Regions from separate parts of the Mesorhizobium sp. BE184 genome, predicted to be linked through region 4. Evidence: predicted binding sites of a transcription regulator. Region 4 holds the regulator's gene; each other region holds the start of a gene.
The links. The regulator PhoB, encoded in region 4, activates phosphate uptake and scavenging genes when phosphate is short. The targets are predictions, from matches to a motif close to TGTCATNNANCTGTCAT.

Region 1 (7,536 bases), on a different contig from region 4:
TCCGGTTTCGACATTTCCGATCGGATGATCGACTACGGCTCCGATTCGTCCTATGGCCGCGCTCTGGTCGTCGGCATACTGAATACGGCGGTGGTCGCGATTAGCGGCATCATCACCGCCACCATCGTCGGTTTTCTGGTCGGTGTCGGCCGCCTGTCCAACAACTGGCTGATCCGCAAGCTGGCGATGGTCTATGTCGAGGTCTTCCGCAACATTCCGCCGCTGCTCGTCATCCTGTTCTGGTACCAGGGCGTGCTGGCGCTGCTACCCAATGTGCGCGACAGCTTTGCTCTGCCGTTCGGCTCCTTCCTCAACAATCGAGGCTTCTATTTTCCGCGCTTCGTCTGGGGCGACGGCTCGTGGCTGATCCTCGCGGGGCTGCTGGCCGGAATACTGCTCTCCTGGTACGTCGCGCGCCGCGCCTATGCCCGTCAGATGGCCACCGGCCAGCGCTTTCCGGTATTCTGGACGTCGCTGGCGTTGATCGTCGGCATGCCGCTGCTTGGATACTTCCTCGGCGGATTGCCGGTATCCATGGACTTCCCCCAGAAGGGCACGTTCAATCTCACCGGTGGAACGAACGTCAAGCCGGAATTCCTGTCGCTGTTCCTGGCGCTGTCTTTCTATACGGCCTCCTTCATCGCCGAGATCGTGCGCGCTGGTATCGTCGGCGTGCCGAAGGGGCAGACTGAAGCCTATTCCGCGCTCGGGCTTCGTTCGGGACAGGGTCTTCGACTGGTGGTCATCCCGCAGGCGATGCGCATCATCATTCCGCCGCTGACCAGCCAGTATCTGAACCTGACCAAGAACTCCTCGCTCGCCGTCGCGATCGGCTATCCCGATCTCTATGCAATCGGCGGCACGATCCTCAACCAGACCGGTCAGGCGATCGAGGTCGTGGTCATATTCGGTATTGTCTACCTGGGTATCAGCATCTTCACTTCAGTGCTGATGAATTGGTTCAACACCAAGATGGCGTTGAAGGAAAGGTGAGCCATGCAGGAACATGACATGTCCTGGGTGCGCACCGAGATGACGCTTGCGCAGACCGCGCCCCGCTCGCAAGTCGGGCCGGGAGCCTGGATTCGTAGAAGCCTGTTTTCTACGCCGACGGATTCAGTGATGACCATCCTCGCCGCGCTCGTGGTTGCATGGGCGCTGCCGCAAATCCTCAACTGGCTTTTCTTCAGTGCGATATGGAGCGGCGCCGACCGCACCGCCTGCCTGACCACGGAACAGGGTGGACAACTGCCCGCGGGATGGTCCGGCGCCTGCTGGCCGTTCGTCACCAGCCGTTTCGGTCAATTCATGTTCGGGCGCTACCCGCTGGAAGAGCGCTGGCGTCCGATCCTGACAGGCATCATCTTCGTGGCGCTGATTGTGCCGCTGATGATTCCAAGAGCGCCATTCAAGCGATTGAACGCGATACTGTTTTTCGTGGTCTTCCCCTTTATCGCCTTTTTCCTTCTCGTTGGTGGCGCATTCGGGCTGCGCTTTGTCGAGACCCCTCTGTGGGGTGGCTTGCTGGTGACGCTGGTGATCTCCTATGTCGGCATCGTCACCTCGCTGCCGATCGGCATATTGCTGGCGCTGGGACGACGCTCGAAGATGCCGGCGGTGAAGCTCCTCTCGGTGGTCTTCATCGAGACGGTGCGCGGCGTACCGCTGGTCGTGGTGCTGTTCATGGCATCCTTCATGCTGCCTCTCTTCGTGCCGCCGGGCGTGACGTTCGACAAGCTGCTGCGGGCGCTGATCGGCGTGGCGCTGTTCTCGTCCGCCTACATGGCGGAGGTCATTCGCGGCGGCTTGCAGGCGATTCCGAAGGGCCAGTACGAAGGCGCGGATTCGCTCGGCCTCGGCTATTGGCAAAAGATGGGGCTGATCGTCATGCCGCAGGCGCTGACCCTGGTCATCCCCGGCATCGTCAACTCCTTCATCAGCCTCTTCAAGGACACGACGCTGGTGTTGATCATCTCGATGTTCGATCTGCTCGGCGTCGTGAAGCAGAACATATCCGGCGACCCGACTTGGGCGACGCCGCAGACCGCCAAGACCGGCTATGTCTTCGCCGCCGCGGTCTTTTGGATCTTCTGCTTCGGCATGTCGCGCTATTCGCAATACATGGAACGCCGGCTCGACACCGGCCACAAACGATAGGCAAGGAACCCGGTTCATGGCCACCGAGAACGCAGTCAGCGCCGAAGAGCTGAAAGTCAACGCCAACAAGATGCAGGTGTCCGACACCGACGTCGCCATCGACATCGTCGGGATGCACAAATGGTATGGCGAGTTCCACGTCCTCAAGGACATCAATTTGAGGGTCATGCGCGGCGAGCGCATCGTCATCTGCGGCCCGTCGGGTTCCGGCAAATCGACGATGATCCGCTGCATCAACCGCCTCGAGGAGCACCAGAAAGGCAAGATCATCGTCGATGGCAAGGAACTCACCAACGATCTGAAGAAGATCGACGAGGTGCGCCGCGAGGTCGGCATGGTGTTCCAGCACTTCAACCTGTTCCCGCATCTGACCATTCTGGAGAACTGCACGCTGGCGCCGATCTGGGTGCGCAAGGTTCCTAAGAAGCAGGCGGAAGAGGCCGCCATGCACTTCCTGACAAGGGTCAAAATCCCGGAACAGGCGCATAAATATCCCGGCCAGCTGTCCGGCGGCCAGCAGCAGCGCGTGGCGATCGCCCGCTCGCTGTGCATGAACCCGCGCATCATGCTGTTCGACGAACCGACATCCGCGCTCGACCCCGAGATGATCAAGGAAGTGCTGGAAACCATGGTCGGGCTGGCAGAAGAAGGCATGACCATGCTGTGCGTGACGCACGAGATGGGTTTTGCCCGCAAGGTCGCCAACCGCGTGATCTTCATGGATCAGGGTCAGATCGTCGAACAGAACACACCGGCCGAGTTCTTCGACCATCCCCGTCACGAACGCACCAAGCTGTTCCTGTCGCAAATTCTCCACTGACGCAGATGCAAGCTTGCGGTGAACCGATCCGGCCGCATCACGGCCGGATGTTGTTTTGCCGATACGCCGCGAAGCCGCCCCTATCCGATCCTGTTTTCGACTCTTCGCCGAACGCTGAGGCTCAAGGTTCGTGAGAGCATCCGGAATCGTGCGGTGGGCTGCGGTGACATCCTTTGCCATTGCCCTCGCAGTGGCGCTTGGAACGCTGGTGCCGCGGCCGTTCTGGCCGGCCAGGCCGCAGCAGCTTGCCAGCCATCGTATCCTTGTTCTCGCCAATCCGATCCATACCGACATAGCGATTCCAGTAGACGAGGCGCTGCTTCGGCGGTTCGCCTTCCTCAGAACCGCCGGCCTGCCGATCGATGCCGCCGGGGCCCGCCATATCGCCTTTGGCTGGGGCAGTCGTGCCTTTTACATTGCGACTCCGACATGGTCGCAGTTGAAGCTCACCCCGCTGCTCAAGGGGTTGACCCTCGATGTTTCGGTGATGCACGTTCAACTGACCGGCGAAATCTCGCAACAGCAACCGAACGTCATCGCCATCAACCTCGACGAGGCGAGCTTTCAGGCGCTTCTTGGTTTTATCGAAGCCAGTTTCCGGCAAGGAGCCAATGGACCGATTTCAATCGATGGCGCCGCATACAATGACTATGACGGCTTCTTCGAGGCCAATGGCCGGTTCACGGCGGTGATGGGTTGCAACACCTGGACGGCGGCGGCGTTGCGCGCCGCCGGCCTGCGCACCGGCTGGTGGACGCCGGTGCCGCCCTTGCTGGCGCTTTCCCTCAGGCTCTACAATTGATCGGTCGGCATCCTCCAGCCGTACAGCCAGTCCAGGTCGGCGGCGAGGCGCTGCGGAGACCGAAGGCCGAGCACGACGTTCCGCGCAAGCGCGACCGGCCCACCGGCATTCCAGGCCAGCTTGTTGAGCGCGCCGCGGCTCGTCACCCGCGCGATGCGGGGCCGGCGGAAGCGCTCCCATCCGTTCAGCCCGTCCGCCAATCCGCCATCCGGTACTTTCGAGACGAAGGCGGCAAGCGTCGCAGCGTCTTCGATGGCCATGGCCGCGCCTTGGGCTGCGAAAGGTGTCATGGCATGCGCCGCATCGCCGATCAGCGCCACGCTTTGCGATACCCAGGCTGGTTTCTGATCCACGATATGGACCGGCCAAACCGTCCATGGTCCTGCCAGTTCGATCATCGCCTTGAGACGAGCCGCCGCGCGCCGGACGGACGTTTGCAGCAGGGTGATATCGGCGTGACCCGACCAGGTTTCGCTTATCCGCACGCCTTTGGTGAAGGCGACGAGGTTGACCGCGCGCCCGGCGCGAACTGGATAGGCAACGAGGTGAAAGGTCGGGCTGAGGAATGTCGTCACGCATTCGGTCGGCGCAATGGCGGCGAAGGCTTTGCCGCCCGGGCTGTCGGTTTCGACCGTCGCCCGCCATGCCAGCTCGCCCGTAAAAGCCGCCGTTGCGTTAGCGCTGCCAAGGCTGCGGATTGCTGACCAGACGCCGTCGGCGCCGATCAGCAGCGAGGGATATTCTGTGGTAGTGTCGCCGTTCTTCGAGACGGCAACGGCAATGCCCGCGGCATGAGCGGTGCATCCGGTAACCCGTGCGCCGGTGATCAACTCCACGCCCGGCATTTGCCCGGCCCGTTGCACCAAAGCCGCCTGCAGATCGGCGCGATGCACGGCCAGATAAGGGGCGCCCCAGCGGCTATCGGCCATCTCACCGAGCGGTATCCGCGCCAGAAGCTTCAACGATGCGGCGTCCCTCAGCAGAACGGCCGGCGGCTGCACTGCATTCGGCAGCAGAAAATCGAGAACGCCCAGGGTCTTCAGGATATGCGTTGCGTTGGGGGAAAGCTGTATGCCGGCGCCAACCGCCTGCAATTGCTCTGCCTGCTCGAACAATCGCACCGGATAGCCGCGCAAGCCGAACGCTATGGCGGCTGTCAGGCCGGCAATGCCGGCTCCGGCAATGAGGATCGGCCGGGACCGCTGGTCCGGCATCGGGCCAGCTCAGGCGGCGCGGTCGACGTAGAGGCAACCCGCCGGCATGGTTTCCGTCGCCTTCAACCGGGGCGAATAGCGGTAGAGCGTCGAGCAATAGGAGCACACCGCCTCGGCCTCGTCGCCCATGTCGATGAAGATATGAGGGTGGTCGAACGGCGGATTGGCGCCGACGCACATGAATTCCTTGACGCCGATTTCGATGGCCGCATGCCCGGCATCGTTCTGGAAATGGGGAATGGAACCGCCGGCCATGGTCGTCTCCGTCTGAATTCGCTCCGATATGCAGCGTTTGGAGCATATCCTCTTTCTTTGCAAGGTCGATGAAATGAAACTGTCGCAAATCCCTGCCAGAGGATAAATTGAGCCGGATAACCGGCACGCGCTGCTGGAGAAAACAGGGACATGAACGAACTCAAGCCCATTCAGTCCGAATTTATCGACATCGAGGGATCGGCTGCCGACAGCGGCAACCCCGACCGTTTCGTCAACCGCGAATTCTCATGGCTGCAGTTCAATCGGCGCGTCCTTGAGGAATCGCTCAACGACAATCATCCGCTGCTCGAGCGGGTCCGGTTTCTGTCTATTTCCGCCGCCAATCTGGACGAGTTCTTTATGGTGCGCGTCGCCGGTCTGGCCGGTCAGGTGCGCGAAGGCATCGTGCTGAAGAGCCCGGATGGCCGGACGCCGGAACAGCAATTGGAACAATTGCTTAAGGAGGTGGAGCGCCTGCAGGAAGACCAGCAGAAAAGCCTTTCCGCGCTCATGGGCCTGCTCGACAAGCAGGGTATAGCGACCATCGAGAGAAGCGCTCTCACCAAGGACGAGAACATCTGGCTGGAAGACCATTTCCAGGAGCAGGTCTTTCCAGTGCTGACGCCGCTTTCCATCGATCCGGCGCATCCGTTTCCCTTCATCCCGAACCTCGGTTTTTCCATCGCGCTGCAGTTGCGGCATCGTAAGAACGGTGAGGAAATGAGCGCGCTGCTTCGTCTGCCGACGGCGCTGCGCCGCTTCATCCGCCTGCCGGACCGAAAGAATCACGTCCGCTTCATCCCGCTCGAAGAAGCCGTCAGCCTCTACATCGGCAAGCTTTTTCCCGGCTATGAGGTGAAGGGTTCCGGCACGTTCCGCATCATTCGCGACAGCGACATCGAGGTCGAGGAAGAATCCGAGGATCTGGTCCGCCTGTTCGAAACGGCGCTGAAGCGCCGCCGCCGGGGTTCTGTGATCCGCATCGAGTTCGACATGGCTATGCCGGAGGAACTGCGCGATTTCGTCGCCGGGGAACTCGGTGTCTCATCCAGCCGCATCAGCGTCCTCAAGGGGCCGCTGGCGCTCAGCCAGATTTCCGAAATCGTCTCGGTGCCGCGCGACGACCTCAAATTCGCGCCCTACAACCCGCGGTTCCCCGAGCGCATCCGCGAGCATGGCGGCGATTGCTTCGCAGCCATCCGCGAGAAGGACATCGTCGTCCACCACCCGTATGAATCCTTCGACGTCGTGGTGCAGTTCCTGCGTCAGGCCACAGCCGATCCGGAAGTCGTGGCGATCAAGCAGACGCTTTACCGCACCTCCAACGACAGCCCGATCGTGCGCGCGCTGGTCGATGCCGCCGAGGCCGGAAAGTCGGTGACAGCGCTGGTCGAGCTCAAGGCTCGTTTCGACGAGGAGGCCAACATCCGCTGGGCGCGCGACCTCGAACGCGCCGGCGTGCAGGTGGTGTTCGGATTCCTGGAGCTGAAGACACATGCCAAGATGTCATTGGTGGTGCGGCGCGAGGATGGCAAGCTGCGCAACTACGTGCATCTTGGCACCGGCAACTATCACCCGATCACCGCGCGCATCTACACCGACCTGTCGTTCTTCACCACCGATCCGCGCATCGCGCGCGATGTGGCGCAGATCTTCAACTTCATCACCGGCTATGCCGAGCCGACGGGCGAGATGTGCGTGGCGCTGTCGCCCTATACGCTGCGTTCGCGCATCCTCGATCACATCAACGACGAGATCGCCCATGCCCACAATGGCAAGCCGGCGCGCATCTGGATGAAGATGAATTCGCTGGTCGATCCGATCGTCATCGACGCGCTTTACGAGGCGAGCCGCGCCGGCGTCGAGATCGAGTTGGTGGTGCGTGGCATCTGCTGCCTGAGGCCGCAGGTGCCTGGGCTTTCGGAGAACATCCGCGTCAAGTCGATCGTCGGGCGCTTCCTCGAGCACAGCCGCATCTATTGTTTCGGCAATGGCCACGGACTGCCGTCGGACGAGGCCATCGTCTACATCAGTTCGGCAGACATAATGCCGCGCAATCTCGACCGGCGCGTCGAATGCATGGTGCCCATCACCAACCTCACCGTTCACGAGCAGATCCTCGGTCAGATCATGCTCGGCAACATCATGGACAACCAGCAAAGTTTCGAAGTATTGGCTGACGGAACCTCGCGTCGGGTGACGCTGGACGAGGGCGAAGAACCGTTCAACGCGCAGGAATATTTCATGACCAATCCAAGCCTGTCCGGGCGAGGGGACGCGCTGAAGTC
Region 2 (7,536 bases), on a different contig from region 4:
TGGCGGAAGGGGCCGGAGGTACCGCTTTGGGCGGAAGGAACAGGCTCTTTGCCTGCAGGGAGAGTGTCTCAAATCAACTTTAAGGCGCTTTTCCTTCGTTGTTCACCCTATGGTTGCTATCAGTTGCAAAGCCATGCCGGCGGCCTTGGAACTTTTGCGAGGGGGCGGATGTTTCTGAAAGCAAAAAAGGGAATCCCATGTTCGAAAAGCTTTTCACCAAGGTCGCCAACAAGGTTGCCCATATAACCGGCCTGCCGCTCACCTTCGCGATCTGTTGCCTGACCGTGATCGTTTGGGCTGTCAGCGGGCCTGTCTTCGGCTTTTCGGACACCTGGCAACTGGTCATCAACACCGGCACGACCATCATCACCTTCCTGATGGTCTTTCTCATTCAGAACACCCAGAACCGCGATGGTGCTGCCATTCAGGCGAAGCTCGACGAGCTGATCCGGGTGGGCGAGGCGCAGAATCATTTCATTGGCATCGAACATTTGACGGAAAGCGAGGTGGAGGAAATCCGCAACAAATGCGAAGAGGCCGCCAAGCGCCACGACCGGGACGAGGAACAAAAGGTCAAGAAGATCGCGCGCAAGACCGCCGAGACGGTCAGTTCCAGGAAACAGAAGGCGCGCCAGAGCGCTGCCTGATCGCCGCGCTCTTTCCCGGCAGCTGTCGCCGTTACAATGATTGACCCGGCCTGATGCGCCGAGCATGGTGCCGCCGATGAACGGAGAGCCGCTTTTGAACGACTGGCTGGAAATCCTCAGGCAACAGACGGAGACGGGCGACAGGATGAGCCGAGACGTGCCGTCGATGCTTGACGATCCCGAGATCAGCGAGGCGCAGGTGAGGGCGCTGTTTTCCGCGCTGGAGACTCAGGCCGACTTCGTCGAGAAGCTGCGCATGGCGCTGGAGAAATTCGGCCACGATTTTCCGATTATCGAGGCCGCGGAGCGCCTCGAGGACCGCTATGCCGACCTTGCGGCGTCGGCGGCGGAGAAACTCAAGGACATGCGCGGCTGAACAGCCGGCATCGCAACCCTCTTGGCACGTCGTCCGTTGCTGGAGGCAATAGAGGTAATCGGAGAGAACCATGGCCACCGAGCAATATCACGAGCCACCCGAAGAGCTGACGCAGAAGGTGCGCACATTCGCGCGCATGATCACGTCGCTGATCGAGGAAGCCGAGGCGATAAGCTGGTATGAACAGCGCATCTCGGTTGAGAAGGACAAGTCGGCGCGGGCGATTATGGAGAACGCGCAGAAGGAAGAATTCAAGCATTTCGGCATGGATCTGGAGTGGCTGCTGCGGGCCAAGCCGGACTGGCGCACCGAACTGAAGGAAATACTCTTCACCACCGGAGACATCGTCAAAGCCGGCGAGAAGGGTGAAAAGAAGGTCGACTGATACGGATCGACGCGAAAGGGCCCGAAATCGGGCCCTTTTCAATGGTCCCGGGCAAATCTGACGTTACTGGGATGCGTGCGTCGTCAACCCTGGCAGGGTGACCTGATAGACGAGGAACATGGTGTCGACATCGGCGCCGTCCTCCGCCTTGTAGGCTGCGCCGACCTGATAGCCGTCCTGCGTCAGGAAATCATTGTCGTTGGCGACAAAGAGGAAGTAGTCGTCCGGCAGTTTGGGGTCGAGCACGCTGGCGAGCGACATCGCTTCCCACTTCTCGGATAGATTGTCCTTGTCGTTCGGCGCGCCGTTGTGCAGGCCGAATCGGGCCAGATCGGCGCCACCGTTCATGTCGATGAAAGGCGTGAGCGTTGCCGGCTTGATCGATGCGTCCACGACGCCCTTCGGCGCGGCAGACTTGTCCTTGTCGAAATCGGTCCCGGCAATGTCGGTCGCGGCCGAAACGTCCACGATGTCGATGGAGCGGTAGAGCGAGGTGTCGCCCTTGAGGCCCTGGCCGTTGCCGCTGTCGCGCGACAGCATGAGGAAGGTCTTGTCGGTGAGCGCCACGATCTCGCTCTGGGCGGCGACCGTGGTCTTACCCTTGGCATCGGTGAAGACCGGCAGCGGCACGATGTATTCGTGCGCAAGCTTCAACTGAGACGGGTCGGTCGCATCATAGACGAGCGCGCGGGTGTTCTGGCGCGTCGAGGGCGCGTCGCCGCCATCCTGCCGCGCCGCCGATTGCAGCACGGCGATGAGCGTCTTGCCGTCCGGCGTCAGCGCCATGCCTTCAAGGCCCTGATTGTTCTGCCGGCCGGTCTCGGGGTTCTTCGGCTCCGGCGCGGCCGCTCCAGATCCCGGATTGTTGGAGGCGAAATTGGCCGTGCCCTTGCGCATCGGTACCATGGCGGCGGGCGGCTGCGTCGCCGACATCAGCCGGCCCTCGGCCGAAAAACGGTAGATGTTCGGACCATATTCGTCGGAAATGAACATGGTCCCGTCGGGCAGGCGCGCGATCGCCTCATTGTCGAGCGCGATCTTGCCGTTGGCTTCCGGCAGGATCGGCATGTCGCCGGCGGCGGCGCGGACGCCATCGAGCGGATCGAGACCGGTGGTGTCGGCGCCGGCATTGTCGGTGAGCAGCAGACTGTCGGTCAGCGTCGCCTTGACGCCGGTCTGCTCGTTGCCGACCTGCGGTGCTGCGCCCGGAACGACCGGCGCGAACTCGATCGACAGCGTATTGAGGCGCGGGCGGTAATCGACGGTGCCGACGGCGTTGTAGCCGCGGTCCGGCAGCAGCCACAACGTGCCCTTGTAGCCGTTGGCGTCGCGCGTCCAGCCTTGCTGGTCGATGGCCATGCCGGAACCGGAACCGAAGGTCTCACCGAACTTGTCCTTCTGGTTGGCTGGGATACGGCCGGCGCCGACCAGTCCCTTGTTGACGAAGGCGGTGCCGCCAACGGTGGCGGAATTGTCAGCCAGGGCGACGGATGACGTAAGAGCCGTCAGCGCTGCCAGGAGTATGGCACGCGCAACCGGAGGGTGGATATTCTTCATGGTGGACCTCTCAAGGGCGATAGACGGCTGAACCGCGCTCCGGCCATGGCCGGAACGTTCGCCTGCCTGTCTAGGCCGCCAACATGATAGGTGCGTGACAACGCCGTGACGCTGAAAGGTCGCCCGTTTCCCGGCTTGGGATCAGGCGTCGTTGCCGTTCCGGGCCATGCGCGTGGCGGGCTGGCTTCGGCCGCCGCGTCCGGCCACGACGACGAGGTACTTGACCTTGCCTGCCTTGAAGGCCTTGAGGAACTTCGGATAGTCCTTGAAGGCAACGCAGCCATGCGACTGCGCAGCGCCGCCACGCAGCAGATAGCTGTGGGCGAGCAGCCCATCGCGGCCATGCTTGGTCTTGCCGTCGACCGGCAGCAGGCGAATCGCCTCGACGCCATAGAAGCGCGATTCGCGCATCACCATCCTGTAGGTGTCGGGCGGCGTCGGGCCGAGGTTCTTCACCCCGATATAGGCGACATTGTCGACCATCCGTCCGATGCCGGAGTGCGCTTCCAGCCGCGTGCCGTCGGGCATATAAACCGTTTGCGCGCTGATGTCGTAGATGGCGGTGTCCTTGCGGGGGCGCGGGGCCGAGAACAGCTTCTTGAAAATGCCGCCGCCATCGGGATTGTCCGGACGGGCGAAGGCAAGCATTTCCTGTTTCGGCTTTTCGGCGGGCTTGCGCGCGGGTTTGGCTGCTTCGGCGATGCGTGGTCCGGCGTCCGGCCGCGCGGCATTGGAGGGTGCAGCCTCGGCGCGCGCGGTTTCGGTCAGCTTCGGACGACGCGTCGGCAACGGCGCAGCCTCGGGAATGGCGGCGAGCAGGACCGTGTCGCCTTCTGCCTCGACCGGTTCCAGCGGCGACACAAAAATGCCGTCCGGCACGTCTGAGGCGGTCGCGGTCGGATAGGCGAGGGCGACCTCGACTTCACCGGCGGCGGCAAGCGCCAATGCGAGGCGCGACGAACGTACAGTCTCGGTGACGCCGGGGCCGAAACGGGATGCCTCGGGCGCACCGTGAACGGATATCGCGCTGGAGAAGCGCTCGCGCATGGGTGGCGGGGCCGGCTCGGCGCTGGCAAGGACCATATCGGCCTGCGCGAAGACGGCGGCAAGCTTGGCCGGCGACAACGCCGCCTCGGTTACCTTGCGGTCGAAACGCTCGGCGGCGGATTGGATATGCGCAAGCGGCGTAGCGTCGAGGCTGGCGAGGCGAACCGATTTTTCCACGCCGGACGGCTTCAAGCCCGGCAGGACGCGGGCCTCGCGTTTGGCGACAGGCTGTGCGCCGGCAAGGCGGAGGCTGTGCCGCGGCGCGCCGGAAAGGGCAGCGAGCGTGGACGAGGGCAGGGCATGCGGATTCAGGTCCGAGGCCAGCGTGTTCGCCGCCGAGGACAGGCCGGCCATCATCGCCAGCGACCACAGGACGAGGCCGGCGCCGACAGCGGGGATCACGGCCCAGCGCAGGACGCTGCCATAGCCAGCCGGCTTGCGGGTCGAGCCGCTGGCGGAACGTCCGCCCTTCACAAACAAATACGCCATACCAACCAATTTTCTCTCAACCGGCGTCGCGGCCTTCAGGACCGACGCTGCCGAACAAACCTGCGGCGCGCCCCCGCGCCATGCCGTTGTTGCCGATTGATTCAAAAGATGGACAAAGTTGGTTAACCAATCCCTGTGCCGCCGCCATTTTTCTGGCGGGCCGATGCGCATTCGCGTTTTCCGGCCACGAAAAGCGGCAAGTCCCACTCTCCTTGGGTTTTCTAAAGCCCGGTTTTTGGCGTGGAGTCAAGAAAAGGACGCATCAGCGGTTTTGCACGGTGCCCCGCAACACCCTGTCCAGCACCTGAAAAATGCGGTCGTCCGACATCTGCGAGACGTTGAACCGCATCGCGCTTCGGGCCGATTGCGACGGGCTGAACACGTTTCCCGGCGCGAGCACGATGTTTTCGGCAAGCGCCGCGCGGGCAATGTCGGCGGCATCGACATCGCCCGGCAGACGGCACCACAACAGCATGCCTGCCTGCGGCTCGAGCCAGGGCGTCACGCCGATGGTGCTCAGCCTCCCCGCGACGTCGAAGCGGGCGCGCGCCAGCCTGCCGCGCAGATGTTCCAGGTGCTTCCGGTAGCCGCCATCGCTCAGGACGGCCAGCACCAGTTCGGCATCCAGCCGGCCGCCGCCGAAGGTGGTGGCGATCTTGAGGTCGATCAGCCTTTCGATCCATTCGGGCCGCGCCGCGACATAGCCGCAGCGCGCCGAGGCCGACAGCGTCTTGGAGAAACTGCCGATGTGGATGACGCGGTCCAATCCGTCGAACGCAGCCAGACGGGGCGCCGGGCCGTGTTCGAAATCGGCGAAGATGTCATCCTCGACGATCGTCAGCGCGAACCGCTCGGCCAGCTTGAGCACCTTGTGGGCGGCGACCGGCGACAGCACCGCCCCGGTGGGGTTGTGGATGGCGGAATTGGTGAGGTAGAGGCGCGGCCGGTGCTCGGCGAGCACCGCTTCGAGACGTTCGATATCGGGACCGGTCGGCGTATAGGGCACGCTGACGACGCGGACCCTGTGGGCGCGCAGCAACGCCTGGAAATTGAAGTAGCAGGGGTCGTCGAGCAGCACCACATCGCCCGGCTCCAGAAGCAGGCGGCAGAGCAGGTCCAGCGCCTGCGTACCGGACTCCGTCAGCAGGATCTGGTCCGGCGCCGCCTCGATGCCGCGTTCGGCGATCCTGCGGGCGATGAGCCGGCGCAGCGGCGGCAGGCCGAGCGGCGAGCCATAATCGGCCAGGGCAGGGCCGTCGGCGCGGGCGAGCGCGCGCAGCGCCTTGCGGATGCCGTCCTGCGGCATCCAGGACGGCGGCAGCCAGCCGCAACCCGGCTTCAGGCTGGCCTCGCCGGCCTCAAGCGATTGCCGGGAAACCCAGAACGGATCGACGGCGCGGTCGAGCTTCGGGCCTACCTCCGACAGGGCCAGCGGCGTCGCCTGCCCGGCGACGTAGAAGCCCGAGCCCGGACGGGAGCGGATGGCGCCCTCGGCGACCAGCCGCTCATAGGCCTCCACCACCGTCGAGGGCGACACTTTGAGCGCCGAGGCCATGGCGCGGACGGAGGGCAGTTTCGCGCCGACGGTGAGGCTGCGCCCGGCGATGCGCTGGCGCACCGTTCGCATGACATGCTCGACCCGCGTGCCGGCAAGGGAGTCACTCATCTGTACTGAATCCAACACCATAACAGTTTGAACGAACTGTATCGAACCGTTTCTGGTTTCGCCAGTCCGGAACGCCGATACGAAGCGGGCAGTTTCGAAGGAGCATGGCATGGAGCGGTCAGCCGCCGGTTGGTTCAACGGCTTTGTCGGCGTGGTGATCTTCAGCGGATCGCTGCCGGCGACGCGCATCGCCGTGCTGCAGTTCGATCCGGTGTTCCTGACCGTCGCCCGCGCGGCGATCGCCGGCGTGCTGGCGCTTGGCCTGCTCGCCATGTTTCGGGAGAAGCGGCCGGCGCGCGGCGACCTCACGGCGCTCGCCGTGGTCTCGCTGGGCGTCGTCATCGGCTTCCCCCTGTTGACCGCGCTTGCGCTGCAGCATGTCACGGCGGCGCACTCCATCGTCTTCGTCGGGCTGCTGCCGCTGGCGACGGCGGTGTTCGGCGTGATGCGCGCCGGGGAGCGGCCGAAGCCGATCTTCTGGGTGTTTTCGGTGGCCGGCAGCGCGCTGGTCGCAGGGTTCGCGCTGTCGCAGGGGCTGGAGGCCTCGCCCATCGGCGACGGGCTGATGCTGGCGGCGATCCTTGCCTGCGGGCTCGGTTACGCCGAGGGTGCGCGGCTGTCGCGGCGGCTCGGCGGCTGGCAGGTCATCTCCTGGGCGCTGGTGCTGTCGCTGCCGGTCATGGCCGTGCTGGTCTGCCTCACCCTGCCGCCGAGCTTCTCGAACATAGAAACGCCGGCCTGGGCCAGCCTCGCCTACGTCTCGGTGTTCTCCATGCTGATCGGCTTCGTGTTCTGGTATCGCGGACTGGCGCAGGGCGGCATCGCGGCGGTCGGGCAGCTGCAGCTGCTGCAGCCCTTCTTCGGCCTGGCGCTGGCGGCGACGCTGCTGCATGAGCCGGTGACGCCGCTGATGCTGGCGGTGACGGTGGCGGTGATCCTGTGCGTGGCCGGGGCGAGGAAATTCGCCCGGTAGAAGGAGCGTTTTACCCTCCCCCTTGTGGGGAGGGTCGGACGAGCGATGGAAGCGAAGCGAAGTTTGCAAGAGGGGGTGGGGGTGAAAAACCTTCTTCGTTGATCCACCCCCACCCGGCGGGCCTTGCCCGCCGACCTCCCCACAAGGGGGAGGTAGGAGGCGTTCGCGTCCGCTGTCCCTGCCGGGGGCCCCCGCTGCTCCGCAGCTCCCCGGCGTTCGAGCCCTTCCATCGTGCCACCGGCACGATGGATTCGCCTTCGGCGAACCGGGCTCTCACCCCCGCCGCGCGGCGTCGATCTTGGCGACGTCGATCTTCCGCATTTTCATCATTGCGTCGAAGGCGCGCTTGGCTTCGGCGCCGCCGGCGGCCATCGCCTCGGTCAGGGTGCGCGGCGT
Region 3 (7,536 bases), on a different contig from region 4:
CGTGGTGACGCCGTTGGCGCCGAACCACTCAACTGTCTCACGCCAGCGGACGCGGCCGGTGACCTGCTCGACGAGGCGTTTGGCAATGGCGTCCGGATCGGTTGTCGGCGTGACGGTGACATTGGAGATGACAGGAACCGAGGGAGCGGCCTTTGTCACATTGGCCAGCGCCTCGCGCATGGCTTCCGCCGCTGGCGCCATCAGCGCCGAATGGAACGGCGCCGAGACCTGCAGCATCCGCACCAGCTTGGCGCCCTTTTCGGTACAGATGGCGGCGGCTTTTTCCACCGCCGGCTTTGCGCCCGAGATCACCAGCTGGCCGCCGCCATTGTCGTTGGCCACCTGGCAGACCGAGCCTTTACCCGCTTCAGCGCAGGCCGCCTCGATGTCTGCCTGTTCGAGGCCGATGATGGCTGCCATCGCGCCCTCGCCAACCGGCACCGCCGACTGCATGGCGTCGCCGCGGATGCGCAGGAGTTTCGCCGCATCTGCGACCGAGACAAATCCCGCAGCGGCCAGCGCCGAATATTCACCGAGAGAATGACCGGCCACGTAACCGACCTTGTCCCGCATCGAAAACCCACGTGATTCCAATGCCCGAATCGCCGCAAGCGAAACGGCCATCAGCGCCGGCTGTGCATTTGCTGTCAGCGTCAGCGTTTCCTCAGGGCCTTCCCAGATCAGCGTCGAAAGCTTCTGGCCGAGAGCATCATCGACCTCCTGAAAGACACGGCGCGCCTCCGGGAAATGCTCCGCAAGATCCTTGCCCATGCCGACAGCCTGGCTGCCCTGGCCCGGAAAGGTGAACGCAATCGCCATTTGCAGCCTCATCGTTGCTCTCGCCAGCCTGTTGCGCCAAGCCGGGCCTGGAAGTCAAGCCTCGCCTCGCGTCGGTGCGGCGGTCGTGTCTCAGTTTGAATTTCGGCTATCGACCCCGAACGGATGCCCGATCTACCCCGCTTGGCGCCGCATTCGGACATGACACGCTGCCTCCATCCGGGTTCAGAACCTTGTTTGAGTCATGACCGACTCGCCCGAATGCTCAGCCACCGATCATCGGGCTTTCCAACGTACCGGCGCACCTCGCTGACGAGCCAGCCAGCGTCTGCGAGCGCGGACCGCAGGGCAGGCTCGCGCCAGTATGTCTCGACGTAACGTCGAGGCGCTGCAGCGCTGCCGTGTGTGGACACGTCCTCGCCATCGCCCTCTCTAACAGAAGCATGTAGCCGCCCGCCAATCCGGGTCGCCTCGGCAAGCCGCCCAACTACCGTTCCAAAATCCTTGCGCGCGGCGTGAATCAGGCAGGCGCAGGCCCAGATTCCGTCGTACGGCGCATCGGGACGCTGTGGATCGGCCAACTCGTCGGTCAGCGGGTCCAACAGGTCGGCCTCGAAGCCACTCTGGCGAAGCAGGTCGACGAAACCCTTCGAAATGTCAGTGCGCCGGACGCTGATGCCCCGGTTCTCAAGCTCAAGCGCATCTCGCCCACCACCGCTGCCGATCTCGAGCACTCTGCCCGAGCCACCCAGATCGGCCACGAACGCATCGATTTCTGTCGCGACCCATCCGGGCATCGCCGCGGCCTCGGCAGCGTATTCGGCCGCGACCGAATCATAGGACCGCACGGTGTCTCGGTCGGTGGTCATCCCAGCGCTTCTCCCTCAAGACGAGAGCCCTCGAAAAGCAAGAGCCATCAGCCCGTTGCACGTCCCGCACGCCGGGAGTCGGTGACATCGCGGGCGATTGCTTCCCAGCATTAGCAGAAATTCAATGTGAGACACGCCCTCTCGGTTCGGCCGTTCGTCAAAAACGAGACAACGGGAATCGAAGCTTTCGTTTTTCGTTCCGGGCCTGAATTCCATGCGATTTGGACTTGAGCCGGCGCACGATCCTGTCTAATCGAATTGCCGCCAACTGTCTGGCCTCGCGGGGTTTTTCCGGATCACACTCGGTTAAAACCGAACACGATTTGTTTGCCAGCTCTTCTCAATTCCGCCGCAACCTTTAGGTCTGGGTGACGGTTTAGTGACAATTGCATGACGTTCGCGGTCGGGGTTCAAAGTGACAGCTAGTGTGACAGGCCAGGCGGTCGCGGCGGCGGCATCTGGTGATTTCAAATCGCAAATTGTGGCTCAGAACCGTGCTTTTTGGCCGGCCCTGCGTTGCGTCTTGGTGTCCTTGCTGGCGTCGGCTGCGCTAGTTTTTTCCGTCGAACTGATTTTCCGGGGCGATTTCCTGGCCACCGTCGAGTTTTTCCTGCAACCGTTCAAGCCGGGCTGGACCACGGTTATCCTGTTTGCGCTGATCCTGGTTGCGCTCGACGCCGTGCTCGGCCGACGGCATCTCAGCCTGCTCGTGGTAGCGCCGCTTATCTTGGCGCTTGCTTTCATTGGTCACCAGAAATCGCTTTATCTGGGCGATCCGCTCTACCCGACCGATTTTCTCTACGCACGGCAGATCGTCGAACTGATGCCGCTGCTGTTGCGCGACAGGCCGTTTGCCGGTGTCGCGATGGCGGTTGGAATTATCGCCGGGCTGGCGTTGCTGATCTATGCCTGGCGTACATGGCGCCGCCGCGCCCCGGCGATTCCCTACACGGGCCGTCTGGCGCGGCTGATCATCAGCGTGCCGCTGCTGGCTTTCTTCGTGTCGATCATGGACTACGCGACCTTCTCCTGGAGCCGCGATCGGCTGCAGATCATCCCGATGATGTGGGACCAGAAGGAAAACTACAATTCGAACGGCTTTGCCCTCGCGTTCGCGCTGAACGTGCCGATGGCGCATGTCTCGGCGCCTGCCGGCTATTCGGAGAAGGCAATTGCCGCGATCGCCAAGCCTGATGCCGCGATTTCGATGCCGCCGCAAAAGCCGGACATCATCGTGGTGATGAGCGAATCTTTCTGGGATCCGAGCCGGCTGCCTAACGTGAAGATCACGCCTGACCCGATCCCGACGGTGCGCGGGCTGCAGTCAGGTCATATGTTTTCGCCTGAATTCGGGGGCATGACCGCTAATATCGAATTCGAGGCGTTGACCGGCTTTTCCAATGCTTTCCTGCCGGCCGGCAGCATCCCCTACCAGCAATATGTGCGGGCGCCGATTCCGTCCGTCGCCACCTTCCTGAAAAGCGAAGGCTATGCGACGCGCGCCATCCACCCCGGTACGAACTGGTTCTGGAATCGCAGCCCGGTCTACAAGGATTTCGGCTTCGACGACTTCAAGTCGGAAGAGAACCTTCCGAACATGCAAAAGCGCGGTCCGCTGGCTTCGGATGCCTCGATGACCGAGGAGATCATCAAGGAGGCCGACGCCACCGACGACCCGTTCTTCTTCTTCGCCGTCAGTCTGCAGAACCACGGGCCTTACGAGCCGCATCGCTATCCGGATCCGACTCACAAGGTGCAGGCTTCGACCAGCCAATGGGCGCAGGATTCGCTGCTGAGCTTCACCGAAGGCGCCTCGGATGCCGACAAGGGTCTTCAGAAGCTGATCGAATGGGCGAACAAGCGCGAGCGGCCGACCGTCATCGCCTTCTTCGGCGACCACCTGCCGCCGCTAGGACCCGTCTATGTTGAAACCGGCTTCCTCAAGGAGCCCGTCGCGCCGCGCAAGGAATCGCCGGACCAGATGCTGCTGCATCACCAGACGCCGCTGGTCGTGTGGTCGAACAAGACCGGTCCAGTGAAAGACATGGGCGCCGTCAGCCCGGCGTTCCTGCCATACCACATCCTCAAGACAGCTGGCATTACGCATCCCTATTACACGGGCTTCCTTGGTGAAATGCGCAAGCAGTACAGCGTCGTCGATCGCAACCTGCTGCTGTCGGCGAATGGCGACGCGACGCCGGACTGGGCGCGCGCGAAGGATATCGACCCGGAAATCCGCGACTTCCGCTTCATCCAGTACGACATGATGTTCGGCAAGCGCAAAGCGGCGTCCGATTTCTTCCCTGAAACCGTCGAAAAGCCGAACGGGCATACGACATGAGCGGCGTCCAGCTTCACGCAGACGGGTGGTAAGTTACCGCTTCGATCTGTCGTTGCCCGCAACTTGGGCCGAGGCTTGACTTTCCGGGCGCTTTCTTTATGTGTCCCGCCAAGTTTTCCGCGTCCGGAACATTCCGAGGCACTTGCGGCTCTAACTCCAAGACATCAACGGACGATCACCATGGCCAAAGCCGCAAACATCAAGATCAAGCTTCTTTCGACCGCCGATACCGGCTTCTTCTACGTGACGAGCAAGAACAGCCGCACCAAGACCGACAAGCTGTCGTTCCGCAAGTACGACCCGGTCGCCAAGAAGCACGTCGAATTCAAGGAAACCAAGATCAAGTAATCCGGGTTTCCTACGGACGAAAAAAAGCCGCCCTTTCGGGCGGCTTTTTTGTTTCTCAGGTTGAAAAAACTCTAGGCCAGCTGGGGTTATCCGCTGATCTTCTTGTGCGGCATTAAACAAAGGGGGCCGGTCGGCAATCTGGCAGCGGTACGAGGAGGCCACTATACGCCAGCGCCGGCCGGCCGACCCCACGGACCCAGGAGATGCGGCGGACCTGAGCATCATGGGGTATTCCTGGATGCTGTGGCCATCCCCCCGCGCCAACGCCATCCCGTTGCCCGCACATTTGCGCAAGAGGTGATCGAAATCAATAGTTTCTTAACCAACGCTCGCGAATCGCTTGGATTAAGGTAAATTCGTAACCATGCCATCTTGACGGCACGACAGGCCCGGATCCGGGCGGTCGGCTGATTCCTAGGCCGCCTTGGCAACGACGCGGTTGCGACCGCCGCTCTTGGCCTCATAGAGCGCGAGGTCGGCGCGCTTCATCATCGCCTCGACCGAATCCAGCCCTTTGAGCAGCGACGAGACGCCGACGCTGACGGTCACCGCGATGGTCTTGCCGTCGTGGCCGATGGCGAATTGCTCCTTGGCGATCTCGGCCCGGATGCGCTCAGCCACCTTTTCCGCCACATGACCTTCGGTATCCGGCATCACGACGACGAACTCCTCGCCGCCGAACCGGCAGGCCAGATCGATGCCGCGCACATTCTTGCGCAGGCGACGGGCGAATTCGCGCAGCACATCATCGCCGCCGTCATGTCCGTGCGTGTCGTTGACCGACTTGAAGCGGTCGATGTCGGTGATCATGACCGACAGCGGACGCCGGCGCGCCACGGCCCGCTCGAACAACGTCTGGAGATGGCTGTCGAGGTAACGGCGGTTGTGCAGGCCGGTCAGCCCGTCGGTCACCGCCATCTCGATCGTCTGCGTGACGCTGGCGCGCAGCTGGTCGTTGTAGCGCTTGCGGCGGACCTGGGTGCGCAGCCGCGCCGTCAACTCGTGCGGATCGATGGGGCGCGTCAGATAATCATTGATGCCCAATTCCAGCCCGCGGATGATCCGTTCCTCCTCCCCCTCGTCCGCCAGCAGAATGATCGGCAGGAAACGCGTGCGGTCGAGGGAGCGCAGCTGGGAACACAGACGCAACGGATCGAAATCGGCAAAGCCGGTCGAGATCAGTACGCATTCATAGGCATTTTCCGCTGCCTGGAAGAAGCCGGCATGCGGATCGGTCGCGACGTCGATCTCGGCGGTTGGCCCAAGAATCTTGCGGATGCGCTCGAAGGACGATTTCCGTTCGTCGATGAGCAGCACCTTCGGCGTGGTCTCCTCGGCGTTGAAGGTGCGGCTGAGCAACTCCTCGATGCCGATGTTACGGGTGGTCGAGGCGCGCAGCCGCAATTCGTCCGTCAATGTCTTCAAGCGCACGAGGCTCTTCACCCGCGTCATCAACTGCAAGTCGTTGACCGGCTTGGTGAGAAAATCATCGGCGCCGGCCTCAAGACCGCGCACCCTGTCCGAAACCTGATCCAGCGCGGTGACCATGACTACGGGAATATGCGCGGTCGCCGGATCGCGCTTCAGGCGCCGGCAGACCTCGAACCCGTCCATGTCCGGCATCATGACGTCGAGCAGCACGACATCGACCTTGCCGTTCTCGCAGGTCTCTATGGCGTCGGGGCCATTCGAGGCGGTCAGGACCTCGAAATATTCGGCCAGCAGGCGAACCTCCAGGAGCCGCACATTGGCCGGCACGTCGTCTACGACAAGTATCCGCGCGGTCATCGATTACTGCTCCAGGTGGTCTGAACGGGCCACGTCATGCATCGCCCAGATAGGATTTTATGGTTTCGATGAAGCGCGGCACGGAGATGGGCTTCGAAATGTAGGCCTCGCAGCCGCCCTGGCGGATACGTTCCTCATCGCCCTTCATGGCGAAGGCGGTGACGGCGATGACGGGAATGACGTGGAGATCGTCATCCTCCTTCAGCCATTTCGTTACCTCCAGCCCCGAGACTTCGGGAAGCTGGATATCCATGAGGATGAGATCGGGCCTGTGCTTGCGCGCCAGGTCCAGCGCCTCCAGCCCGTTGCGGGTGCGCACGGTCTCGTAGCCGCTCGCCTCGATGAGGTCGCGAAAGAGCTTCATGTTGAGCTCGTTGTCTTCGACGATCATCACTTTCTTAGGCATCAAATCCCCAATCCGGCATCCTTCCTGAAAAGGAGCCGCTATGCGTTCACGACCGCAAACGCACCTTACCCGTATTCAGGCTACAACAAGAACATTGATGAAAGGCAAATCCGCCGCAGCAAAAGCCATTCAGTTTTTACGTGCGGCAATCAGGCAAAGCCTGCGACTTGTCCCCGGCGACTTCACCAGCTACTTCGGAGCGCGAGACTCTCACAGCGCACGAAGCAAAGGTAACGATGAAAGATCAAGCGTCAATGCGCGAGGAGGCCGAAGCGATAGCCGTTCGCGCGCTGGGCTTCATCGCCGCCGATCCCGAACTGCTGCCGCGCTTCCTGGCGATTACCGGCATCAACGCGAATTCCATCCGCCGCGCCGCGCGCGAACCGGGTTTCATGGCCGGCGTGCTGCAATTCATCCTGGCGCACGAACCGACCCTGATGCGATTCGCGGAAGAAACCGGCACGCCGCCCGAGGCCGTCGGCAAGGCATTCAAGGCCTTGCCACTCGGCGACGACAATCATGAGCGATCCATATGAGCGAAGATCCCGAAACGCTGCGCCAGATCGAGGAACTGGCCGACGACGACCGCCCCTTGCTGGTGCTCGACGTCGATGACGTGGTGCTCGAGTTCAGCCGGCCGTTCCCGAAGTTTCTCGATCAACGCGGCTTCGATGTCAGCATGCGGTCGCTGCGCCTGACCGGCAATATCGCGGAAAGGGCAAGCGGCAGGGTTATCGAACAGCCTGAAGTGACCGCCCTGCTCGCCGAATTCTTCGACGGACAGGCGGAGTGGCAGAGCGTCACCGACGGCGCGGCGGAGGCGCTTGCAGAGTTCCATGGCCGCGCCGAAATCGTGCTGTTGACGATGATGCCGCACAAGCATCGCGCCATCCGCCGCGACCATCTGGCTGCGCTCGGCCTTCATTATCCGGTGCTGACCACGGATATGGCCAAGGGCCCGGCGATCGCCCGTTTGCGTGGCCAGACACAAAGGCCGGTCGCTTTCG
Region 4 (7,536 bases):
CTCGGCCACCATCGCCAATGAATTCACCGAGGCCGACGGGACGCTCTACACGTCCTCGCTGGTCGCGCTCGGCCTGATCCTGTTCATCCTCACCTTCTTCATCCTGGCGATAGCGCGCTTCATGCTGCTGCGCCTCGAACGTCGCGCCGGAGCCTGACATGTCCACCGCTTCATCGCTTCATGCCCGCCGCAAGGCCAGAAACTCGGTGATGATGACGCTGTGCATGGCGGCGGCCGGCATCGGCCTTGCCTGGCTGGCGCTCATCCTCGGCGCGCTTCTGTGGAAGGGCGTCGCCGGTCTTTCGCTTTCCGTCTTCACGGAAATGACGCCGCCCCCCGGCGACGCCGGCGGCCTGCTGAACGCCATCGCCGGCTCCATCGCCATGACTTTGATCGGCATCATCGTTGGCACGCCGATCGGCATCCTGGCCGGCACCTACATGGCCGAATATGGCCGGTTCTCGAAGCTCACGGTGGTGGTGCGTTTCATCAACGACATCCTGCTCTCGGCGCCCTCGATCATCGTCGGCCTGTTCGTCTATGAGCTGCTGGTGCGGCCGATGGGACATTTCTCAGCCATCGCCGGCTCGTTCGCGCTGGCCATCCTCGTGATACCGGTTGTGGTCCGCACCACGGAAGACATGCTGACACTGGTGCCGAATTCGCTGCGCGAAGCAGGCGCGGCCATCGGGGCGCCGCGCTGGATCGTCATACGCTCGGTCGCCTACCGCGCCGCGCTTTCGGGTATCGTCACCGGCATCCTTCTGGCCATCGCCCGCATATCCGGCGAAACCGCGCCGCTTCTGTTCACGGCGCTGAACAACCAGTTCTGGTCGAGCAACCTCAACGCACCCATGGCCAGCCTGCCGGTCACCATCTTCCAGTTCGCGCTCAGCCCCTATGAGGAATGGCAGCAATTGGCCTGGACGGGCGCGCTCATCATCACCCTCACGGTTCTGGCGCTGTCGATCATCGCCCGGAGCCTCACCGGACGCAGGACCTAGAGAGATATGAAACCGATGCTGTCCAATGAAATCGCCATGTCAGATGCCATCGCCCTCGCTCCCAAAACCACCAAGATCGAGGTCAAGGATCTCAACTTCTACTACGGTGAGTCGAAGGCGCTGAAGAACATATCGCTGTCGCTTCCGGCCCGCAGCGTCACCGCCTTCATCGGTCCGTCGGGTTGCGGAAAATCGACGCTGCTGCGCGTCTTCAACCGCATCTACGAGCTCTATCCGAAGCAGCGCGCCGACGGGCAGGTCCTGCTCGACGGCAAGAACATCCTCGACCGTTCGCAGGACCTCAACCTGCTGCGCACCAAGATCGGCATGGTGTTCCAGAAGCCGACGCCGTTTCCGATGTCGATCTACGAGAACATCGCCTTCGGCATCCGCCTCTATGAGAAGCTTTCGAAGTCGGAAATGGACGTCCGGGTCGAACAGGCGCTGCATCGCGCGGCGCTGTGGAACGAGGTCAAGGACAAGCTCGACGCCAGCGGCCTCAGCCTTTCGGGCGGCCAACAGCAGCGGTTGTGCATCGCGCGCACCGTGGCGGTGAAGCCGGAGGTCATCCTGCTCGACGAGCCGGCGTCGGCGCTCGATCCGCTATCGACCGCCAAGATCGAGGAACTCATCGATGAGTTGCAGGTGGACTACACGATTGTCATCGTCACCCACAACATGCAGCAGGCGGCGCGCGTCTCCAGCCAGACGGCGTTCATGTATCTCGGCGAACTGATCGAATACGACAAGACCGAGAAGATGTTCACGTCGCCGGGCGAGAAGCGCACGCAGGACTACATCACCGGCCGGTTCGGCTGATTTCGCCCGCGTCATACGAGGACAGCATCATGAGCGAACATACGGTCGCATCCTTCGACGAAGATCTCGCCCAGATCAGCAAGCTCATCCACGGGATGGGCGAGCTCGCCGGCCTGATGGTCGGCAGCTCGACGCGGGCTCTGCTCGGCGCCGACAATGCGTTGGCGCAGCACGTCATTTCCGATGACGCCATCATGGACGCGCGCCAGCGTGAACTGGACGGCCGGGCCATCACGCTTATCGCCAAACGCCAGCCGATGGCCGATGATCTCCGTTCGGTACTCGGCGCCATTCGCATGGCCGGCGACATGGAGCGGATCGGCGATCTGGCCAAGAACATTGCCAAGCGTGTCGGCGCGGTCGGCGAACACACCGTTCCGCGCGACCTGTCGCACTCGATCGAATCGATGGCCCAACTGGTGCTGGAACAGGTCCATGCGGTGGTAGACGAATACAGCGTCGGCAACGCGCCGGCCCTGTCCAAGCTGAGAACCGACGACGAGCGGATCGACGTCAAATACACGTCGGTGTTCCGCGAGCTCCTGACCTACATGATGGAGGACCCGCGCAACATTACCGCTTGCACGCATCTGCTGTTCTGCGCCAAGAATCTCGAGCGGATCGGCGACCACGTCACCAACATCGCCGAAAACGCCTATTATGTGCTGACGGGCGAGCAACTGCCGCCGAACAGGCCCAAGCTTGACGAGACGGCAGCGCCGGCTGCGTGACGGCTGAAAGGCTAGCAATGATTGCACCGCGTATCATGGTGGTGGAGGACGAGGAGCCGCTGGGCGTCCTCCTCCGCTACAATCTCGAATCCGAAGGCTACCATGTCGAAGTCGTAACCCGTGGCGACGAGGCCGAGATCCGGCTGCAGGAGAACGTTCCGGATCTCCTCGTCCTCGACTGGATGGTGCCCGCGGTCTCCGGTATCGAGCTTTGCCGGCGTCTGCGGATGCGACCCGAAACCGAGAGGCTGCCGGTTATCATGCTGACGGCGCGCGGCGAGGAAAGCGACCGGGTGCGTGGCCTTTCGACCGGGGCCGACGACTATCTGGTCAAGCCGTTCTCGACGCCCGAATTCATGGCGCGGGTGAAGGCGTTGCTGCGCCGGGCAAAGCCCGAGGTGCTGTCTTCGGTGCTGAAGGTCGGCGACATCGTGCTCGACCGGGAATCGCACCGAGTCTACCGCAAGAAGAGCGAGATCCGCCTTGGGCCGACCGAGTTCAGGCTGCTCGAGTTCATGATGCGGCACCCCGGCCGGGTGTTTTCGCGCAGCCAGCTCCTCGACAATGTCTGGGGCGAGACGATCTATATCGACGAGCGCACAGTCGACGTGCATGTCGGGCGGTTGCGCAAGGCAGTCAACACCGGACGGATGCCTGACGTCATCCGCACGATCCGCGGCGCCGGCTACGCCATCCGCGAGGACTGACTTTCCTCAAATAACAGCCGCCTGCCTGCTCGATTCCTGCGGCTGACTGCCGGGTGCGAATATCTCCTGATCGACGAAGGTGAGCGCCCGCATGGCGCAGCCTTCGCGGATGAGCGGCCGTTCGTCGGGCTCGGTGTCGAAGGAGATCGAACCGGAATGCTGGCCGCCAGCCGTTCTGGCGATTGCCGCGCGCAATGACGGCTCGATAAGGTCGAATGCCGCTGCGCCGATGCCGACCACGGCCACAGGCGCAGGATCGATCAGCGCGAACAGGCTGCCTAGTCCAAAACCCAGCGCTTCGCCGGCCGTACGATAGGCCTCGCGTTCGGGGCCATCGCCTTCGCGCGCCAAGGCGGCAAGCGCCTGCATGTCGTCATCGACGATGTTGGCTGCCGGTTCGGAGCTTTCGGCGAGGCCATGGGCATTGCGCCAGATGGCGTAATTGCCGGCATAGGCTTCGACGCAGCCGCGTCGGCCGCAGCGGCAGCGCGCGCCATCGGGCTTGTGGATCATGTGGCCGAACTCACCGCCGGAAGAATGCGTGCCGGTGAACAACTCGCCCTTCAAAATCATGCCCATGCCGATACCGTGGGAGAGGAGGATGGCGATGAAATCCTCACGGTAGCGCTCGGGGTTCCGCCAGCGCAGCGCCTCGGCCATCATGTTGCAGTCGTTCTCGACAATGACCGGAATGCCGAAGCGGGCTTCCAGCAAGTCGGCGAACGGGATGTCGGTGTGAGGGGTGATCGGCGTCCAGAGCAGGATGCGGGCCTGAGCGTCGGTGATGCCTTGTACGGCGAGCGCGATGCGCAGAACCCGGCGGCCGCTGAGTTGCAGGCGGTCCAGGCCTTGGCCGACAATGTCGATGCATTGCCGGATGAGGTCTTCGCGACCCATATGCTGGGTGTCGAGCCGGCGATGCTCCTCGGCTACCACATGGCCGGTATAGTCGATGATCGCGGCTGAGAGGAAATTGAGGGAGAGGACCACGGCGGCGACCACGGCCGCATCCGGATTGAGCGCAAGCGCGACCTGCGGACGGCCGCGCTTCAACGACGTGGTTTCGCCGCGCGCTTCCATCAACACGCATTCGCCGATGAGGTCGGAGGATATAGCCGATATGGTCGAGTGGCTGAGACCCGTCGTCGCTGCGATCTCTGTGCGTGAAGGCTGGCCGTCCCGGCGCACGGCCGAGATGACCATGGCACGATTGCGCCGCCGCAAATCGTCGTGGCGGATTCCCACCGACATCGTTATTTCCTCCCCTTGCGATTGCTAGGGCACGGCAATCGGCAAGATGTCAATTGTGGCAGAAGCCACGCGGGCTGTCATTATTTTTTCGGAACTCGAAAAAATAGAAATCCGAAAATGAAATCCGTTGACAGCGGCCAATCCTTACGTCATGATTTTTTTTGAGGCTCGAAAAAAAGAGCTTCTGTACGGGTCTTAAGGCCAATTAGTCAGCGCCGAGCGGCGCAGGGAGGAAATCATGAGGAAATTTGCAACCGCCATGTTGGCGGGTGTTGCTTTGTCTTTGACGCTGGCGTCCGTCGCCCATGCGAAAGACAAGGTAATCGGCGTGTCCTGGTCCAACTTCCAGGAAGAGCGCTGGAAGACCGACGAGGCGGCCATGAAGAAGGCTATCGAAGCCGCTGGCGATAAATACATCTCCGCCGACGCCCAGTCCAACCCGACCAAGCAGCTTGCCGATGTGGAAAGCCTGATCAGCCAGGGCGCCAACGCGCTCATCATCCTGGCACAGGACGCTTCCGCCATCGGTCCGGCTGTGCAGAAGGCCGTCGACGAAGGCATTCCGGTGGTTGGCTACGACCGCCTGATCGAAAACAAGGATGCCTTTTACCTGACCTTCGACAACACGGAAGTCGGCCGTTTGCAGGCGAAGGCCGTGTTCGCTGTCAAGCCGGAAGGCAACTACGTGTTCATCAAGGGTTCGGGCGCCGATCCGAACGCCGATTTCCTGTTCGCTGGCGCCATGGAAGTTCTCAAGGGCGCCATCGACGCCGGCAAGATCAAGAATGTCGGCGAGGCCTATACCGACGGCTGGCTGCCTGCCAACGCCCAGAAGAACATGGAGCAGTTCCTGACTGCCAACGACAACAAGGTCGACGCTGTCGTTGCTGCCAATGACGGCACCGCCGGCGGCGCAATCGCAGCGCTTCAGGCACAGGGCCTTGCCGGCTCGGTTCCGGTTTCGGGCCAGGACGCTGACCATGCCGCGCTGAACCGTATCGCGCTGGGTACGCAGACGGTGTCGGTGTTCAAGGATGCGCGCGATCTTGGCAAGAACGCCGCCGAAATCGCCTCGCAGCTCGCCGACGGCAAGGCCATGGGCGACATCGCCGGGGCAAAGGATTTCACCACGCCTGGCGGAAACACCGTCAAGTCGGTGTTCCTGACCCCGGTCGCCATCACCAAGGACAATCTGAACGTCGTCATCGACGCCGGCTGGATTTCCAAGGACGCAGTCTGCACCGGCGTGAAGGCCGGCAGCGTTTCGGTCTGCAACTAAACCGCAGGCCCTTGTCCAGCAAACGACGCCGCGGCCTCACGGTCGCGGCGTTTCTCAAGGTGCTTTCCGCTTCCGGGACGAAGGGAATGCAGCTACGATCGGCTTCCGGCATCCGCGCCAGACGGCAAACCGGTGGGAGGATTTCATGACAGATTCGACGTCCAGCGCCCGCGCGGACCAGGCCCGCGCTTCAGAGCTCAATGCCGTCGGCCGCTTTCTTCAGGCGACCGAGCTCGACACCCGCATGCTCGGGATGGTCGCCGCATTGATCATCATCTGGGTCGGACTTCATATCCTTTCAGGCGGCCTGTTCCTGACGCCGCGAAATCTCTGGAACCTTTCGGTGCAGTCGTCCTCGGTCGCCATCATGGCCACCGGCATGGTGCTGGTCATCGTCATGCGCAACATCGACCTATCAGTCGGCTCGCTGGAAGGCGTCGTCGGTATGATCATGGGCGTGACGCAGGCGCATATACTGATCCGCGTCATGGGGTTCGATCTCGGAAACCCCTGGATCTGGGTCATTGCGCTGGCGGTTGGCGTGGCGGTGGGCCTTCTGATCGGCGCGTTCCAGGGTTTCATCATCGCCTATCTCGACGTCCCGGCCTTCATCGTCACGCTGGGCGGCCTACTGGTCTGGCGTGGCGCTGCGTGGTGGGTCACCAGCGGACAGACGGTTGCGCCGCTCGACTCGACCTTCCAGCTCATGGGCGGCGGGCCGGCTGGATCGATCGGCTCGATGTGGAGCTGGGTCGTAGGGCTGGTCGCCTGCGCCGCGGTGGTCGGGCTGCTTCTCAACGGACGCACCCAGCGCAAGCGCTTCAAATTCCCGCTCCGCCCCGTATGGGCTGAAGCCTTCCTCGGCGCGGTTGCCTGTGCGGTCATCCTTGGCGCCGTCTGGATCGCCAATTCCTATCCCTGGCCGGCTGGCATCGTGAAACGCTACGCCGAGGCCAGCGGCATCCCGGTTCCGGAAGGCGGACTGTTCATCGCCCACGGCATCGCCATTCCGGTGCTGATCGCGGTCATTGTCGGCATCGTCATGACCTTCGTCACCAACCGCACGCGTTTCGGACGTTACGTCTTCGCCATCGGCGGCAACCCGGAGGCGGCCAGCCTCGCCGGCATCAACACGCGTTGGGTGACCATGAAGGTGTTCATGATCATGGGCGTCCTGGGCGCCATCGCCGCGGCGATTTCCTCGGCCCGCCTCAATGCTTCGACCAACTCGCTGGGCACGCTGGACGAACTGCTGGTCATCGCGGCGGCGGTCATCGGCGGCACGTCGCTCGCCGGCGGTTCGGGAACTGTGATCGGCGCCATGCTGGGCGCGCTGCTGATGCAGTCGCTGCAATCGGGCATGGTGCTGTTGGGCATCGACACGCCGCTGCAGAACATCGTTGTCGGCGCGGTGCTTGTCGTCGCCGTCTGGCTTGATACTTTCTATCGCAAACGCGTCTGAGGGAGCAGGATCATGGACCGAACCGGTACTCCGCTCATCGAAATGAAGGACATCTCCATCGCTTTCGGCGGCATCCGCGCCGTCGACAGCGCATCCTGCGACCTCTATCCAGGCGAGGTGGTGGCGCTGCTCGGCCACAATGGCGCCGGCAAGTCGACCTTCATCAAGATACTCTCCGGCGCCTACAAGCGCGATGCCGGGCAGATATTCGTCAATGGCGAGGAAGCGCAGATCAACAATCCGCGCGACGCCAAGAAATACGGCATCGAGACGATCTACCAGA

Region 1: the regulator PhoB is predicted to act here: its motif matches at 5,318-5,334, upstream of J2X35_RS05725 (RNA degradosome polyphosphate kinase).
Region 2: the regulator PhoB is predicted to act here: its motif matches at 3,049-3,065, upstream of J2X35_RS18915 (esterase-like activity of phytase family protein).
Region 3: the regulator PhoB is predicted to act here: its motif matches at 2,026-2,042, upstream of J2X35_RS05160 (LTA synthase family protein).

The regions. Positions count from the first base shown of each region.
Region 1 covers NZ_JAVDVU010000001.1:1,154,334-1,161,869, forward strand. The annotation lists gene J2X35_RS05695 (amino acid ABC transporter permease) at 1-993, shown strand, start outside; gene J2X35_RS05700 (amino acid ABC transporter permease) at 997-2,157, shown strand; gene J2X35_RS05705 (amino acid ABC transporter ATP-binding protein) at 2,174-2,977, shown strand; gene J2X35_RS05710 (TIGR02117 family protein) at 3,108-3,779, shown strand; gene J2X35_RS05715 (FAD-dependent monooxygenase) at 3,770-4,993, opposite strand; gene J2X35_RS05720 (zinc-finger domain-containing protein) at 5,003-5,248, opposite strand; gene J2X35_RS05725 (RNA degradosome polyphosphate kinase) at 5,399-7,536, shown strand, end outside.
Region 2 covers NZ_JAVDVU010000004.1:187,580-195,115, forward strand. The annotation lists gene J2X35_RS18900 (low affinity iron permease family protein) at 198-647, shown strand; gene J2X35_RS18905 (hypothetical protein) at 742-1,023, shown strand; gene J2X35_RS18910 (long-chain fatty aldehyde decarbonylase) at 1,094-1,408, shown strand; gene J2X35_RS18915 (esterase-like activity of phytase family protein) at 1,472-2,965, opposite strand; gene J2X35_RS18920 (DUF2778 domain-containing protein) at 3,107-4,501, opposite strand; gene J2X35_RS18925 (PLP-dependent aminotransferase family protein) at 4,764-6,188, opposite strand; gene J2X35_RS18930 (DMT family transporter) at 6,277-7,140, shown strand; gene J2X35_RS18935 (VOC family protein) at 7,414-7,536, opposite strand, start outside.
Region 3 covers NZ_JAVDVU010000001.1:1,058,754-1,066,289, reverse strand. The annotation lists gene fabD (ACP S-malonyltransferase) at 1-819, opposite strand, end outside; gene J2X35_RS05165 (class I SAM-dependent methyltransferase) at 1,020-1,646, opposite strand; gene J2X35_RS05160 (LTA synthase family protein) at 2,128-3,987, shown strand; gene rpmG (50S ribosomal protein L33) at 4,168-4,335, shown strand; gene J2X35_RS05150 (PleD family two-component system response regulator) at 4,750-6,123, opposite strand; gene J2X35_RS05145 (response regulator) at 6,158-6,529, opposite strand; gene J2X35_RS05140 (DUF3572 domain-containing protein) at 6,766-7,065, shown strand; gene J2X35_RS05135 (hypothetical protein) at 7,062-7,536, shown strand, end outside.
Region 4 covers NZ_JAVDVU010000003.1:52,808-60,343, forward strand. The annotation lists gene pstC (phosphate ABC transporter permease subunit PstC) at 1-157, shown strand, start outside; gene pstA (phosphate ABC transporter permease PstA) at 159-1,004, shown strand; gene pstB (phosphate ABC transporter ATP-binding protein PstB) at 1,011-1,823, shown strand; gene phoU (phosphate signaling complex protein PhoU) at 1,853-2,554, shown strand; gene phoB (phosphate regulon transcriptional regulator PhoB) at 2,572-3,261, shown strand; gene J2X35_RS13840 (ROK family protein) at 3,268-4,512, opposite strand; gene xylF (D-xylose ABC transporter substrate-binding protein) at 4,751-5,791, shown strand; gene J2X35_RS13850 (sugar ABC transporter permease) at 5,937-7,253, shown strand; gene J2X35_RS13855 (ATP-binding cassette domain-containing protein) at 7,266-7,536, shown strand, end outside.